DNA from 4 places in the Pseudoalteromonas sp. 1CM17D genome. Region 1 is predicted to be linked to each of the others. Evidence: predicted binding sites of a transcription regulator. Region 1 holds the regulator's gene; each other region holds the start of a gene.
What was found. Region 1 encodes sigma-54, which starts transcription at its own class of promoters, with help from an activator protein. Its sites were predicted from a motif close to GTTGGCACGNNNNTNGNNT; they were not measured.
Positions count from the first base shown of each region.

Region 2: MSC25_RS14985 (DUF1328 family protein) is a predicted target of sigma-54. The motif match lies at 1,669-1,687, and genes of this name have one in related genera.
Region 3: MSC25_RS04535 (EF-hand domain-containing protein) is a predicted target of sigma-54. The motif match lies at 2,545-2,563, and genes of this name have one in related genera.
Region 4: fliE (flagellar hook-basal body complex protein FliE) is a predicted target of sigma-54. The motif match lies at 2,318-2,336, and genes of this name have one in related genera.

Region 1 is NZ_JALNTP010000008.1:47,628-51,896, forward strand. It holds gene MSC25_RS14195 (HPr family phosphocarrier protein) at 1-200, opposite strand, end outside; gene rapZ (RNase adapter RapZ) at 241-1,086, opposite strand; gene MSC25_RS14205 (PTS sugar transporter subunit IIA) at 1,106-1,558, opposite strand; gene hpf (ribosome hibernation promoting factor) at 1,563-1,850, opposite strand; gene MSC25_RS14215 (RNA polymerase factor sigma-54) at 1,878-3,377, opposite strand; gene lptB (LPS export ABC transporter ATP-binding protein) at 3,447-4,172, opposite strand; gene lptA (lipopolysaccharide transport periplasmic protein LptA) at 4,169-4,269, opposite strand, start outside.
Region 2 is NZ_JALNTP010000008.1:212,454-216,722, reverse strand. It holds gene oadA (sodium-extruding oxaloacetate decarboxylase subunit alpha) at 1-944, opposite strand, end outside; gene MSC25_RS14990 (OadG family transporter subunit) at 954-1,199, opposite strand; gene MSC25_RS14985 (DUF1328 family protein) at 1,727-1,900, shown strand; gene MSC25_RS14980 (hypothetical protein) at 1,953-2,144, shown strand; gene MSC25_RS14975 (YcxB family protein) at 2,301-2,777, shown strand; gene MSC25_RS14970 (CusA/CzcA family heavy metal efflux RND transporter) at 2,991-4,269, opposite strand, start outside.
Region 3 is NZ_JALNTP010000002.1:181,213-185,481, forward strand. It holds gene MSC25_RS04515 (amidohydrolase) at 1-1,121, opposite strand, end outside; gene MSC25_RS04520 (calcium-binding protein) at 1,253-1,489, opposite strand; gene MSC25_RS04525 (calcium dependent protein) at 1,498-1,734, opposite strand; gene MSC25_RS04530 (hypothetical protein) at 2,024-2,251, opposite strand; gene MSC25_RS04535 (EF-hand domain-containing protein) at 2,277-2,510, opposite strand; gene MSC25_RS04540 (HAMP domain-containing sensor histidine kinase) at 2,812-4,263, shown strand; gene MSC25_RS04545 (hypothetical protein) at 4,268-4,269, shown strand, end outside.
Region 4 is NZ_JALNTP010000002.1:407,249-411,517, forward strand. It holds gene MSC25_RS05465 (ATP-binding protein) at 1-785, shown strand, start outside; gene MSC25_RS05470 (sigma-54 dependent transcriptional regulator) at 782-2,206, shown strand; gene fliE (flagellar hook-basal body complex protein FliE) at 2,379-2,711, shown strand; gene fliF (flagellar basal-body MS-ring/collar protein FliF) at 2,732-4,269, shown strand, end outside.

The sequences.
Region 1 (4,269 bases):
TCACAGACTACTTTAACTTCTTTACCTTTACTGCTTTCAAGTAGCATTAAAGCTAATACGCTGTCGCCTGCGGCTTCTTTATCATCTTGGTGTAAGGTGATTTTAGCATCAAACTGCACAGCTAATTGCGCAAGGACCGTTGCCGCTCTGGCGTGTAAGCCTAATTTATTTTTTATTAAAAATGTGTCTTCACAGCGCATAAATTACTATACCTAAACTGAACAGGTTATTATTTTAAGGTTACTTTTCTTGCTCACGATGACGAATTTTGACATTCGGATGCGTCATAGCAAAGCTCTCACCAATGGCTTGCGCTAAATAAACCGAGCGATGTTGACCACCAGTACAGCCAATTGCAATAGTGAGGTAACTACGGTTATTGCGCTCTAAGTGTGGCAGCCAAGTTTGTACAAAGGTTTGAATTTGCCAAGTGAATTTTTGCACTATGCTGTGATTTGCCAAAAAATCTTTTACTGGTTGATCAAGGCCCGTAAGCGGTTTGAGTTCAGGCTCCCAGTGGGGGTTTGGCAAAAAGCGAGCATCAAAAACATAATCAGCTTCTTTAGGTATGCCGTGTTTAAAGCCAAACGATTCAAATGTTACAATAAGTTGCTTATCTTTTTTACCCAGTATTTTTTCGCGAATTGACTCTGCTAATTGGTGCACACTTAAATCGGTGGTATCTAGCATAAAGTCAGCGCGTGTTACGAGTACATCAAGCAGTTCTTTTTCTTTTTTTATTGCTAAATCAAGCGGCAGTGAATCGATGGATAAAGGGTGTAATCTGCGTGTTTCTGAAAAACGTTTGATCAGTGTTTGATCATCACTATCTAAATAAAACAGTGTGGGTTTAGCAAAGTCAGGAAGGTACTCGAGAATATCGTTAAATTCATCTTGTTCTTTGGGGATATTACGAACATCTATACTAACGGCTATTTTGTCATAGTTATCTGAAACACTTCGCACTAAAGAGGGCAGTAAGTTGACCGGAATATTATCTACGCAATAATAGCCTAAATCTTCAACCACGCGTAAAGCAACCGACTTACCTGAACCAGAACGGCCGCTTATGATAATTAACTCCATTTATAGCCCTTAGTATTTACTACGATTGATCAACAATTACTTGATACAGCTCTGCATCGGTTTTAGCACTACGCAGCTGTTTACAAAATTCTTTGTTGCTCAGTTTATCAGCTATGGTTGCCAGAGTCTTTAGGTGCTGTTGGTTATCGCCATCTGGTACGATGAGTGCAACAAAAATATCAACAGGGCAGTTATCAATAGCATCAAAGTTAACAGGCGTGTCGCTAACAAGTACTAAAGCCAGCGGCTCTTCTACGCCACCCATTCTGCCATGAGGAATGGCGATACCCCGGCCAATGCCAGTACTGCCTAGCTTTTCTCTACTTGCCAGCGCATTAAGAATATCTTGTTGTGGTAAGTAGGGGAGCTTTTCATGAGCAAGCTCACTGATAAACTCTAAAATTCTTTTTTTACTACTAAAAAGGACCGCAGCTTTGCTGCAGTCCTGGCATACTAATGTACTTAATTTCATAATATTAGTGTCTAGCAAGCTTCTCTTTATGTTTTATGACTTGACGATCGAGCTTGTCAATCAACGAGTCTATAGCGGCATACATATCTTGGTGCTCTGTTGAGGCAAATAAATCTGCGCCACTTACATGAATAGTCGCTTCTGCTTTTTGGTTGAGTTTTTCTACATCGAGAATGACATGCACATTGCTAATATGATCTGAGTGCCTTTCTAGCTTTGCAAATTTATTATTTACATAGTCTCTAAGTGAATCAGTTACTTCTACGTGACGACCAGTTAGGTTTAGTTGCATAAGCATTTCCTCTTTGTTTTTTACGTCTTATATCAAACTCTTTCTCTGATTTGACGGTGGAATAGCTAGCGATTCACGGTATTTTGCTATTGTGCGTCTAGCTACTTTAATTCCTTGCTCTGCCAATATATCCGCAATTTTACTATCACTCAATGGTTTAGCTGAGTTTTCCGCGGCAATTAGCTTTTTAATTAGGGCACGTATTGCGGTTGATGAACACTCTCCGCCGTTTTCAGTGCTTACGTGGCTTGAGAAAAAATACTTAAGCTCAAAAATACCACGTGGCGTATGCATATATTTTTGCGTAGTAACACGCGAAATTGTCGATTCATGCATTTCTACCATTTCAGCAACATCGTTTAAAACCATTGGCTTCATGGCTTCTGGGCCATGTTCAAAAAATGCTTGTTGCTGTTTTACAATACAGTTTGTTACTTTGAGCAGCGTGTCGTTTCTGCTTTCAAGGCTTTTTATAAACCATTTAGCTTCTTGTAAGTGAGAGCGAATAAATTGGCTATCACCACTTGATTTTACGGTACGTGACATAGCCGCGTACTGACTATTTACGCGTATTTTTGGCATGCTATCTGGGTTTAGCTCTACCACCCAGCGGCCTTTTATTTTTTTAACCGACACATCTGGTATTACATACTCCGACTCTTCCCTTACTATGGTATCTGCAGGTTTTGGGTTGAGGGTATGTATTAGGGTCATGACCTCTTTAAGCTCGTCTTCTTTAAGCTTAGTCTTTTTCATTAATGTACGATAGTCGCGTGCCGCTAATAGATCAATGTGATCGGTTAAGATCATTTTAGTTTGTTCTATAAAAGGGGTGTCTTTATCAAACTGGTTTAGCTGAATACACAAGCACTCTTGTAAACTGCGCGCGGCTATACCTACAGGGTCAAATAACTGAATACGCTTTAAAACGGCTTCTATTTCATCAAGTTCAACTTCAACTTCGTCATCGTTTTCTTGGTTAAAGCTTTCTAAAATTTCTTCGCAACTTAGCGTTAAAATACCCGAGTCATCTACAGCTTCTACAATGGCAATAGCAATGGCTTCATCAGTGGGGCTAAAAGGAGTAAGCTGAAGCTGCCACATTAAATACTCATGTAGCGTTTCAGTAGAGGCACCTTGATAAATAGACTCATCTTCTGGCATTGGGCCTGAGGATGCCGCAGGGGCTGCGCTCATGTACTCATCCCAAGTTACATCCATTGCCATATCATCGCTAACGGTGTCTTTATTTAAAGCTTCGCCACTGTCTTGCTCGTACTCGCTGGTTGTATCGTCAGCCGATGCGCTTACGGTTACATCATCCGTATCTGCTTTTTGTTCATTTTTTCCAGCCGACTCTTCCGTGTAATCTTGCTCTTCTACTTCTAATAGCGGGTTGCTATCAAGTGCTTCTTGTATTTCTTGCTGGAGATCCAATGTACTGAGCTGCAGCAAGCGAATCGCTTGTTGCAATTGTGGAGTCATTGTAAGTTGCTGGCCCATGCGCAGCTGTAATGATTGCCTCATGTATCTCTAACAATCCTTTTATGTTGTTATAATTAATATTAGCAGATGCTTGTAGGTGTGGCTTAAATGTTACAGCCTAAATTGCTCGCCTAAATAAACATCGCGTACAGTTTTGTCATTTAATACGTGTTCTGGGGTGCCAGATGCAATTAGCTCCCCATGAGAAACAATGTAGGCTTTTTCACAAACATCAAGGGTTTCTCTTACATTGTGATCGGTAATTAATACGCCAATGCCACGGTTTTTAAGATGTTCTATTATTTTCTTTATATCTAACACTGAAATCGGATCAACACCAGCAAAAGGCTCATCCAATAAAATAAATTTAGGGTTTGCTGCCAGTGCTCTGGCAATTTCTACACGGCGGCGTTCACCACCAGAAAGCGCCATACCTTGGCTATCGCGAATATGCTGAATACTAAATTCATCAAGTAAGTTGTTAAGCGTTTCTTCTCGCGCGGCTTTATTGAGCTCTTTACGCGTTTCTAAAATAGCCATTAAGTTTTGATAAACTGTCAGCTTTCTAAATATTGATGACTCTTGCGGCAAATAGCCAATGCCTAAGCGGGCGCGGCTGTGCATAGGTAATAACGTAATGTCGTTATCATCAATAGAAATTTTACCTTTGTCGCTAGGTACTAATCCTACAATCATGTAAAAGGTGGTGGTTTTACCTGCGCCATTAGGGCCCAATAAGCCAACAATGCTGCCGGCTTCTACCTCAAGGCCTACATTTTTTACAACTTGGCGGCCTTTATAGCTTTTTGCTAATAGTTCTGCTTTTAAGGTGCTCATGGTTGACCTTCGTTACCTGTTTTTTCTTTAAGTTTTGCTTCAACAGGCACTAAAATTGTGTGGACACGATCCGTGGAGTTTTCGTCTTTTTCTGCGC
Region 2 (4,269 bases), 160 kb from region 1:
TCTGCTGCGCCTTGCTCTTTCAGTTGGTTTTCCATGTTGGTTAACATGCCACCAGGTACTTGCGCGAGTAAAATACGGCCATCAACACCTTTAAGGCTCCCCTCAAAGCCAGCGTACTTTTTACGTACATCTCTAAAGTAAGCCGCTATTTCTTCTAGCTGGTTTAAATCTAATTCGGTATCGCGGGGCGTACCTTCAACAATTGCTACAATGGTTTCTGTAGCTGAATGACCGTAAGTCATACTCATTGAAGAAATAGCGGTATCAAGCATATCAATGCCTGCATCAATGGCTTTTTGATACGTAGCTGTACTTAAACCGGTGGTTGCATGGCACTGCATAGCAATAGGGATAGAAACGGTTTCTTTTAGCCCTTTAATAAGTTGCTCTGCATCGTATGGTTTTAATAAGCCTGCCATATCTTTAATACAAATAGAGTGACAACCTAAATCCTCTAGCTGTTTTGCAAGGGTTAACCACATATCAAGAGTATGCACAGGGCTTACAGTATAAGAAATCGTACCTTGCGCGTGGGCACCTACTTTTACAGCCGCTTTAATTGCCGTTTCTAAGTTCCGTACATCGTTCATGGCGTCAAAAATACGAAATACATCTACACCATTTTTGTGGGCACGCTCTACAAACTTTTCTACCACGTCATCGGCATAGTGGCGGTAACCCAATAAATTTTGCCCACGTAAAAGCATTTGCTGTTTAGTATTGGGCATTGCTTTTTTAAGGGCACGAATACGCTCCCACGGATCTTCACCTAAATAACGAATACACGAGTCAAACGTAGCGCCGCCCCACGACTCAATAGACCAATAACCGGCATCATCAAGTTTGCTAGCAATAGGGAGCATGTCATCTAAGCGCATACGGGTTGCAAGTAAAGACTGATGAGCATCGCGTAAAACAAGTTCTGTTAATTTTAATTTAGCCATGTGTGCCTCTTATTTATTATTTGATTTGTACTGAGCAATGGCAGCACTAATAGCAGCGATGTGCTCGTTTGGCACACCTTGAGATTTTAAAGATGGTGATTTAACCGGTATTGCAACTTCAGCCTCGTCAAAACGAGCAACCAAGTTAGACATGAATGACACAGCACCAATCAATATTGAAAGAAATACAAACACGCCCACCATGCCCGTAAGCATCAAGCTACCTGCGGTTGTGAGTACAGCTCCTATATCCATTTTTCTCCCCCTGCACTATATAGCGATATAAAAAACCGCTTTATTTAAATAATTATTCACCGAATGATAACAAAACTTTTAACTTTGTCCACCACCTGTCAATTGGTAAAACCAATTAAAATTAAACTAACATACAGTCACAATAGTTAACATAGCTAATACAGGGTTAAATTAGCTTAGATATAGATGATAAAAATAACCGTTATAGGCAAAGGTTATATGGTTAAACCCAAAAAAACTTAAAAACTATAAAAAATAGTAAGTTAAACGGCAGGTAAAAAATCAGTTTGGGCTAAAATGTAAATTGGTCTTACCAAGACTAGTAAAGCAGCGCGCAAAAAATATTTATTTTTTTACTCTCTTTACAATAGTGTGAATAAGTTACATCGTTAAACGTAAAACTTACCAATCCTAAATTTACAATCTTCGCTCAAAAAACATAACATATTGAAAATTAATAAAATTAAACTCTGGCACGCAACTGGCATTATTACTTTCGAACGAATTTGATAACCAAGGAGAAAACAATGTTACGCTGGACAATTACATTTTTAGTTATTGCTTTAATCGCTGCAGTGTTAGGTTTTGGTGGTATCGCAGGTGCCGCAGCTGGTATAGCAAAAATTATATTCTTTATCTTTTTAGTACTTTTAGTGATTTCTTTAGTTTCAGGTGCGCTGCGCGGTAAATCGCCCAGGTAGCTACTAACATACTTAAAACACTAAACAATCAACATATACAAGGAATTACATTATGAACTCAACAACTTTAAAAGCAGCACTAATCGCCGTATTTGCAGGTTTCTTTATGATGGGTTGTGAAGACAACCACGCAGAAGAAGCAGGTGAGCGTATTGATGAAGCAGTAACTGACGTGCAAAACTCTGTTGAAGATGCATGTGAAAATGTAAAAGAAGGCGTTAACGCAGAAGAAACTAACTGTTAATCTGTTTGGTAACGTAAAAAACGGCTTTTAATAAGCCGTTTTTTTGTGCGCTAATAAAAAGCGGCTTCTAACTCTTATAATGCATAGCCTACATTAACGGGTGTGATTTTTACGCTAGCTTGTTAAAATAGCGAAAACTATTACTTATTAGCAATTATGGCACTGACCACCACTTACACACTCGATAAACCCTACTACTACGAATGCTTTGACGAGTCCCACTCTTATAGTAAAGCAGCCAAGCCAAAGTATTTTTTGCTGGCATTACTGATGTGCTTAGGTTTAATTAGTATTTACGCTATGGACGATCATTACCTAGGTACATTTTTAATAATGCTGGGAGTATTAGAATGCGTTGCCTTTTATTACCGCAGGCCTTGGTGGGTTACGCGCCAAATGTTTAGTCGTGCTTCGGGCTCAGAGGTTACTCTTTCGTTTACTGATGACGCTATTAGCACCGAAAACCACTATAAAAGCCATACATTTAAGTGGGCAGAAATAACCCATATTATTAAAACTAACCACGGCTACTTAGTGCACCATAATAAAGGTATGCAATATATTTCTAGCAGTGTATTAACCGATGAAATGCGCGATTTTATAAACAAAAAGTTAGCAGTAAAAAGCCATTAAAATGGCTTTATACTGCTACACGACATATCTTGTTAGCTCTGTTTCACTCAAGGCCTAATATTTTAGGAAATCAGCCGAAAAATGATGGTTTTGCATACCTATAGTACCTTTAACTCTATTCCTCTGCTCACAGTAAAGTAAAAAATGAGTGCTTATTTTAGTTAAGATATTTAACCAGATAGATAATTTATATTAAAAAAATTGCAGACTATACTAAATAAGCTCAGCCTTTTTATGCCTAGTAAACTTTGCATGCACTAATTTATAAAGTGCAGGCAATATTAATAGCGTCAGTAGAGTTGATGAAATAATTCCGCCAACCACAACCGTTGCCAGCGGCCTTTGTAGCTCAGCGCCGGTGCCTGTATTTAGCGCCATAGGAATAAACCCTAAACTCGCCACTAAAGCCGTCATAAGTACTGGTCGCAAGCGCGAAAGCGCACCGCTTTGTATTGCATCTATCAAACTAAGCCCATCAGCTCTTAACTGTTTAATAAACGACAGCATAACCACACCATTTAATACCGCTACACCACTAAGCGCGATAAACCCCACACCTGCCGATATTGAAAGCGGCATATCACGTAAAAGCAACGCAAGTACGCCGCCACTAAGCGCAAGTGGCACGCCGCTAAATATAATTAACGAATCACGCAGTGAATTAAACGCGCTATAAAGCAGGCCAAATATAAGTAATAAAGTAACCGGTACCACCAGCGATAGCCGCTTACTTGCCGATTCTAGTTGTTCAAACGTGCCGCCGTATTCAATCCAATAACCACTAGGTAAATTAAGCTGCGAATTTAAAGCGGCTTGCGCTTCGCTTACAAAGCTTGCTAAATCGCGCCCTTCTACATTTGCAGTTACTACAACGTTACGCTTACCGCTTTCACGGTTTATTTGATTAGGCCCTTTATCAATACTAATATTTGCAACTTCGCCAAGCGGTACAAATGCAAGGTCGGGATTAGCACTTTTTGGCACAGCAACAGGTAAACGTGCAAGCTGTGTTATATCGCTAGACCAACGCTCATCTAAACGCACTAATAACGAAAAGCGTTTATCGCCTTCATAAATAAGCCCGGTTTGCACACCGCCTATAGCAGCGCTTACACTTTGCTGTATATCGGTTACGGTTAAGCCTAACAGCGCCATGTGGTCGCGAAGCGGCGTTACCGAAAGTGTAGGCAAACCTTCCATTTGCTCAAGGCGTACACCGGTTGCGCCAGTAATATTTTGTACCAAGGCTGTGGCTTTTTCACCGAACTGTTTTAATGTTGATAAATCATCACCATAAATACGCACGGCCACATCGGCGCGCACGCCAGCAATTAGCTCGTTAAAGCGCATTTCTATTGGTTGGGTAAACTCATAGTTATTACCGGGTACTTCATTAACTAAATGGCGAATTTGCTTAACCAGTTCTTCTTTAGGTAAAGCAGGATTTGGCCATTGATCGCGAGGTTTTAACATTAAAAAGGTGTCGGCAACG
Region 3 (4,269 bases), on a different contig from region 1:
GTTTGCTTAAACACGTTTTGATACGCATCAAGTACCACTTTATTTGCCTTATCACCAATTGCATGAGTGTTGGCGCTAAAGCCATTTTTGAAGCTTAAAGTAAATAATTCTTCAAGCTTGGCTTGGGTTTCTAGCATCAGACCGTGGTGGTTTTTTCTATCTGCGTAGTCATCAATTAGCGCAGCCCCGCGCGAGCCTAATGCGCCATCGGCATATACTTTTACACTGCGGATAGACATAAACGATGCAGCATCTTGATAGCGCCCTGCCTTAAGCATGTGCTTTAAATCAGGGCTAGCAGCACTTAGCATGGCGACTATTCTTAGTGGCAAATTACCTTGCTCGCTGCGCTCTTTGTAAACTTCCCAGGTGGTTTTATCAATACCGGCATCGTGAGTAGAGGTAATGCCTAAGCTTAATAAGTGCGCGCCTGCGGCATCTAGCGAGTCGCTTATAGCTTGTTTTGAAGGAGCGCTCATATGCTGGGTAATTAACGACTCGGCCTTATCAACAAAAATACCGGTTGGATTCCCAAATTCATCTTTTATAATCTCGCCGCCGTCAGGGGCTTGAGTGGCTGCGGTAATACTGGCCAGCTCTAAGGCTTTGCTGTTAACCCAAATTGCATGGCTGTCAACGCGCGAAAGTACCACTGGGCGGTCATTGACTACTTTGTCTAAGTCTTTGGCGGTAGGAAAGCGCGTGTCGCTCCACAGCTCTTGGTTCCAGCCTCGCCCTAATACCCAGCCTTGTTTATTTTTCGCAAATTGCTCTAATTTTGTGGTTATTTCATCGACCGATTTAGCGCCGCGTACATCAAGTTGCGATAAGTTATCGCCAAGGCCAATTACATGCCCGTGAGCGTCAATCAACCCTGGCAGTAACGTATTACCTTTGGCATCAATAAGCTTGGCATCAGGAAAAGTGTTTTTAAGCGTATCATCTCCAGTTTTAACAACTTTACCGTTTTTAATCACTAAAGTAGAAAACGTTTGAATACCACCTTGGTATAAGGGAGTGTAACCATTAGCGTTGTAAATGACCTGCGTTTGCGCAATCGCAGTGCTGCTTACAAATAAGCCGGCAAGCAGTAGTGGGTTAAATAGTTTTTTGAGTTGCATAAGTTGGTTATTTTTTATTGTTAGTAAAATAACACTAGCAAACTCACTTTTAGAATACCAATATGTTGAGGTAGATAGCTTAAAAGCGTAAGGGCTGTTAAAAATTTAGCGCTTACGCTTATAAAAAAGAGTTACTTACTGGCGTATATGCCATATTCCGAAAGGGTAAGTCTGCCGTCTTTATCTTTATCATAGCTTGAAAAACGCGACCAAAGGGCGGGGTCAATGGCGGTTTCTGAACGGGTTAAAAAGCCATCGTGGTTACGGTCAAACTTTTCAAATTTATCGGCAACTTCTGTACTTTGGCCAAGGCTTACATCGCTAAAAAGGCCAAGCGCAACAAGCGCTAAATAGCTTACAGTCTTCATACTTATACTCAGTAAAGGTTATTGGTTAAATAGTCTTTAAACTCAAGAAGCGAGATTTGTTTGTCTTGGTTTTTATCCCAGCGAGTAAAGGTGCTGAGTAGCTGAGGCTGTGGCTCTAATTCGTCTTCTGTTAAGAAGCCGCTTTTATTGGCATCAAGGTGATCAAAACGTTGTTTAACATCTAACGCAACAGCATTAAAGCTGATCATAGTAATAGCGATAACACTAAAAAAAACACACTTCATGGTTTTCCTTCCAACATACAGTGTTTGTAGATTAATAAAAAAAGCACTTGCCATAATTTAACTTCCCAACATTAAATCCGTTTACACATTCCCTCAGGGATTATGGCAAATGCTTTTGAAACCTACCTTACTAGGTGAAAGCTTAAGTAAAACTTAATTAACTTCAGCTGTGGATAATAAATCTATTTTAAGCAGTCAGCTTTAGCGCTAACTGCTTAAAATTTCTAGCCAGAGAAAAAGACTTAAACATCGTTACTATTGAGTTTGTTATTAAAGCGCTTAATCACAATTAAGGTTTAAAATTTTGAAACTCTTCTTTAGAAATTTTCTTGTCTTGGTTTTCGTCTAAATCGGCAAATTGCCTCATTACTTCTTTATCTTGTTTGGCTTCTGCAAGCGATACTGCTCCATCCATATCTTTGTCTAAATGAGCAAAGCGAATGTTGACAGAAGAGGCTAAAGCCGTGGCGCTAATGGCTAAAAACATTAATGCAAATGCTGCGATAAGTTGTTTCATAATCATGTTCCCTAATTAAATGAATTTACTGAATAAACTTTTTGAATTCACTTAGCGACAACTGGCCATCTTGGTTAGTGTCTATTTGTGAAAAGTTTTCGTGTAGTACGGCATCTTCACCCGCTTCTGATTCGCTAAGTGTGCCGTTACTGTCTTTATCTAGCTCATTAAATGTAGCTTGAACGTCCATAGCTATTGCATCTGTGCCCATAAACCCAAAAGCCAGCATGGGTGAAATTACTAAAAAGCGGTTGTTCATTTAATTTCCTTATTGATTAAAGTTGCACTCACTATTACAAAAATGGTGCCAACTTAAATAAATGTTTAAAATCAATGGCTTGTATTTTTTATGGGGCACTGGTCGGAATTTTTTACTTAAATGTGTGTTATTTTTGCAACAGGCGGTAGGTGCTATTAGTCGTTAATATAGTTATCAATAACTTAGTGTGTTGCTAAATGGCAACAGGAGGATATATTGGGTTAAATATAGAAGTTGATTCAGCGAGAGTATAAGGTAAGTAACTAAAATAGGGCGCTTAAAATAATAAAAGGAAATGATAATGCCTGTAACGTTGGCTAACAAGTATCGTGCAATGCTTAATTGGCGGCCTAACTTAATAGGTCAGTTTATAATTAGTATGCTGCTGTCGTTACTGCCGCTTAGTTTGGTGGTTATTGTTTTTTTAAATGCGTTAAACAAACAGCTCGCTGTTACCCAGCTTATTGTCAGTAATAATTACCAAGTTACTAAGTCGTTTAATTTTTTAAAGCAAGAGCTTAATAGCCTAGAGCGGGCAACGCGACAAAACTGGGTGTTAAAAAGCGAGTCGCTCGACACGTTAATAAACGAAAAATGGCAATCCTCCTTACAAACAATCGACACGCTCAGCCAAGCCAGTGCCACACAGCAATACACTATGCAGTGGCGCCGCTTAGCAACAACATTGCGTAGTACTCATCAAGCTTTAATTGAAAATAACCAACAAGATGCTGCATTGTTTGTGCCTATTAGCGATTTAGTGGCTGAGCTTACGGTGTGGTTGCGCGATACGAATGCAGCACAAATTCAAAACAACCAAAGTGAATTAAGTACTTTACAAAGCTCGTTTATTAACTGGTTAGTGGCGCTTATTCCGCTTACTTTACTAGTGGGCGGGGGGTTTTTATGGCGCATAAGTAAGCGCTTAAAAGGGCTTACGTCGGTAATAGATAAACTAGGACAAGGCCACTGGCAGCAAAAAATTGCAGTGCAAGGCTCAAGTGAGCTGGTGGAATTAGGCGAAAAACTACAGTGGGTGCAAGAGCAGCTACATATGCTTGAGCAACAAAAAGATACCTTTTTACGCCATGTAACCCACGAGCTTAAAACGCCGTTGGCTTCAATGGTCGAGGGCACCGATTTACTTAGCGATGAAATAGTCGGCCCCATTACAAAAGAGCAGCAAGCCGTACTTGAGCTTATTAGCCAATCTATGGTGCGTTTGCGCACTATGATTGACAGCCTACTTAGTTATAACGCTATCAGAACCAGTAAAGACAGCGTTAGCGAAGTCGAATTTGGCAATTTAATAAATAAAATAAACAGCCATTTTGAGCACCGCTTAACGGCTAAGCAGCAACGCTTAAATTGGCACAACAGCATAACAAAACAGCCACTTGCATTACCCGCAGAGCTGATAGAAATGACCCTCATTCAGCTCATTTCTAATGCGTTAAAATTTTCAAATACAGGGCAAAGTGTTGATGTAACCTTAGCACTTGAGCAAAAGCTATTAATAATGCAAGTGCGCGACGAAGGCTGTGGTATTAAAGAGCAAGAAAAAACCCAGATATTCAGCGCATTTTACCAAGGCAAGCATAATAAAGATGTTACGCTGCAAGGCAGTGGCTTAGGTTTAACCATAGTAAAAGAGTCGGTTGAGCAGTTACAAGGCCAGCTTAGTGTTGAGCATAACCAGCCCCAAGGCTGCTTATTTACAATAAAAATACCTTTAATTAATCAAGGAGTTTAATAGCAT
Region 4 (4,269 bases), on a different contig from region 1:
TTACTGCGCTAGCGCCAGAGCCTGGGCAATTAATATTAATGACAGATTTAACAGAAACGCGCCGTTTGCAAAAGCGCGTAGCCCATATGCAGCGTTTGAGTGCGCTTGGTAAAATGGTGGCATCGCTTGCGCACCAAGTGCGTACACCGCTCTCGGCGGCTATGTTATACGCGGCCAATTTGGGTTCTAAAAAGCTACCAGAGTCATCACGCGATAACTTTCAAACTAAATTAATGTCGCGATTAAAAGATTTAGAAACCCAAGTTAACGATATGCTGCTTTTTGCCAAAAGCGGCGAGCAACAAGTGGTTGAACAGGTTTCTATGCAGCAGCTTTTAAACGAGGTAAAACTAGGTGCCGATGCAATGGTAGCCTTAAATAACAGCTCACTTGTTGTCGAGCTACCAGAGCCAGACATAGAAATTACCGGTAATAAAACCGCGCTGGCCAGTGCTATTCAAAACCTTATTCATAATAGTATTCAAATTATTGGCAGCCAAGCCCAGGTGACATTAAAAGCGCAGCGCGATAGCAGCGAACCCGATACCGTGCGTATTAGCGTATGCGATAACGGCCCTGGTGTAGAGTTGAGCCAAATAGAGAAAATTTTTGAACCGTTTTATACCACAAAAAGCCAAGGTACAGGGCTTGGGCTTGCTGTTGTAAGCTCTGTGGCTAATGCGCATCAAGGACGTGTTGAAGTGGTTAATAATGCCAATGGTGGTGCATGTTTTAGTTTATTGCTGCCCATATGCACGGCCTCAACGCAGGAGAAAACAGCATGAGTAATACAATACTAGTGGTTGAAGATGATGCAGGTTTAAGAGAAGCACTCATAGACACGTTAGAAATGTCGGGTATTGCCTGTGTTGAAGCCGATAGTGCTGAGCAAGCCATGATCCAATTAAAAAAATCTGAGTTTTCATTAGTGGTCAGCGACGTGCAAATGGGCGCGATGAGCGGCCTAGATTTACTTAGAAGCATTAAGCTTAACTACCCAGATCTCCCCGTATTAATGATGACTGCCTATGCAACGATTGATGATGCAGTAGAGGCAATGCGCTTAGGCGCAATTGATTATATGGCTAAACCATTTGCCCCTGAGGTGCTTTTAAATATGGTTAGTCGGTATTTACCCGAAAAGCCAAAAGACACTGACGGCCCAATTGTTGCCGACCCTAGCAGTATTGCGCTTTTAGAACTGGCGAGCAAAGTGGCGCGCTCAGATGCAAGTGTTATGGTGCTAGGCCCTAGTGGCTCTGGTAAAGAAGTGTTAGCGCGATACATTCACGATAAATCAAACCGATGCGATGCGCCTTTTGTGGCAATAAACTGTGCGGCTATTCCCGAAAACATGCTTGAAGCCACTTTATTTGGCTACGAAAAAGGCGCGTTTACCGGTGCAATACAAGCATGCCCAGGTAAATTTGAACAAGCCCAAGGCGGCACCATATTACTTGATGAAATAACCGAAATGGACTTAGGGCTGCAAGCTAAGCTATTACGGGTATTGCAAGAGCGTGAAGTTGAGCGTTTAGGTGCCCGTAAAACAATTTCACTCGATGTAAGAGTACTCGCAACCAGTAACCGCGACCTAAAAGAAGCCGTTGCAGATAATCAATTTAGAGAAGACTTATATTATCGCTTAAATGTATTTCCCCTAATGTGGCGACCGCTCTGTGAGCGCCCAGGCGATATAATAGTATTGGCTAAGCATTTAATAGAGCGCCATTTAGTTAAAAGTAAAGAGCCGTTAGCAACGCTTGATAGTGCCGCTGAGCAAAAATTACTAAGCCATGCATGGCCTGGTAATGTACGCGAGCTTGATAATGTGATTCAACGTGCGCTTATTTTGCGAACGGGCAATGTAATTGGCGAACAGGCCATTTTTATTGAAAACTTAATGCAAGCGCCAATTAACAGTACGCCTACACAGGAGATAGCGCCTGAACAAGCGAACACTCCCAGTGGCGCGTATTATGATGACAAAATAACGCCTGCAGAGGCGAGTGGCTCACTGCCTAGCGTTGATACTGGCAGCTATAAAGATGAGCTAAAAGATAAAGAGCATAAAATAATATTAGAAACCCTAGCGCGCTGCCAAGGCAAACGTAAAGATGTTGCACAAACACTTGGGATCAGCCCGCGTACTTTACGTTATAAACTAGCGCAAATGCGTGATTTAGGTATTTCGCTGCCCGCATAACTTTACCCCTTTCTTCTATATAACCCTAAACTAACCACGGTTAGTTTAGGGTTGTCAAATCTCTGACTCTCAAAAATAATAGTTAACCTTATGTAATTAAAGGTTTATTTTTATGGCACACTTTGTGCTTTATTCCCTTTATGAACGTTAACTGCATTTGCCAGAGAAAATTATGAAAATTCAAAACAGCGCGCTATTTCAAGAAATGCAATCAATGGCTTTAGAAGCAGGCCATACAAATCAAATTAATAAGCTACCTACTAAAGCTCAGCCAACATCGTCTGCTCAATTTGGTGACTTACTAAGTGATGCATTAAACACGGTTAATGGCTTACAACAAGATGCCAAACAAAAAGTAGTGGCTGTTGAAATGGGTGATAGAAGTGTATCGCTTGCTGAGGCAATGATTGCCTCACAAAAATCGTCAGTGGCATTTGAGGCTACAGTACAAGTAAGAAATAAACTTGTTGAGTCATACCAAGAAATTATGAACATGCCTGTTTAAGTAGGTAGTGGAGAATTATTGTGGCGCAATCTAATCAATCAACAGATCTTGCTCTTGCTGGCGGCGGTATTGACCAAAGCGAAGATAACGAGCAACAAGAACAAAAGTCGGGCTACTTAAGCGCCTTAAATGGTGTTGATGTGCTTCGCCAAGTCACCCTTATTATTGCGCTGGCTATTTGTTTAGCTATTGCCATATTTGTGATTATTTGGGCACGTCAGCCAGACATGCGTCCGCTGGGTAAAATGCCAACAGAAGAGCTGATCCAAACCCTTGATTTTTTAGATGCACAAAAAATTGACTACGAACTAGACGGCAACGTAATTTCGGTTGATGAAAGCGAGTATCAAAACATTAAATTGCTGATGGCCCGTGAAGGCCTAGAGCAAGGTCCTACTTCAGGCACCGACATCATAATGCAAGATATGGGCTTTGGTGTTAGCCAACGATTAGAGCGTGAACGCTTAAAACACGGCCGCGAACAACAACTTGCCCGCACCATAGAAGAATTAAACAACGTAACACGCGCGAAAGTTTTATTAGCCATTCCAAAAGAAAACGTATTTGCACGCAGAGAGAAAAAGCCATCAGCCACAGTGGTATTGACTCTTAAGCGCGGCAGAATGCTTGATGGCGAGGAGATTGACTCAGTGGTTGATATGATTGCCTCTGCAGTACAGGGGCTTGAGCCTTCACGTGTAACGGTAACAGATCAAAACGGCCGCTTACTTAATTCAGGCTCGCAAGACTCATTAGCAGCACGCTCTCGTAAAGAGTACGACATTGAAAGAAAGCGTGAGCAAGAGTATTTAGAGAAAATAGACAGTATTCTTATTCCTGTAGTTGGCTTGGGTAACTACACGGCGCAAGTTGATTTAAACATGGACTTTAGCTCAGTAGAAGAAACACAAAAGCGCTACAACCCAGACTTACCAGCAGTAAGAAGCGAAACCACATTTGAAGAGAACAACATTGGTGGCTTAGCGGTAGGTATTCCTGGGGCACTGACTAATCAGCCCCCTATGAATTCAACTATTCCAGAAGTAGCAGGCCAAGGTAATGCGGGTACGGCAACCAATCCAAGTCGAGTGCATAAAGAGGCTACGCGTAATTTTGAGCTAGACACCACCATTTCACATAAGCGCCAACAAACAGGGGTTATTCGCAGAATTAGCGTCTCGGTTGCCGTTGATTATGTGCCAAAAGTAGGTGAAAACGGCGAAACAACCATGGCGCCGCGCTCGGTAGAGGCTTTGTCAAATATACGTCGCCTATTACAAGGTGGGGTAGGCTTTGATATGCAACGCGGCGATGCATTAGAGGTGGTAACCGTGCCATTTGTACGCGAAGCAGTTGATTTAGATTTAGAAGTACCGCTGTGGGAGCAGGACTGGTTTATGAAAATCGTCCGCTTAGTATTGGGGGCGCTGGTTATTATTGTGCTTATTATGGCAGTTGTTAAGCCTATGCTTAAACGCTTAATATACCCAGATGATACGCTCGAAGAGTACGATGAAGATGCATTAAGCTCTGGGGTGGATATTGGCGATAGCACGCT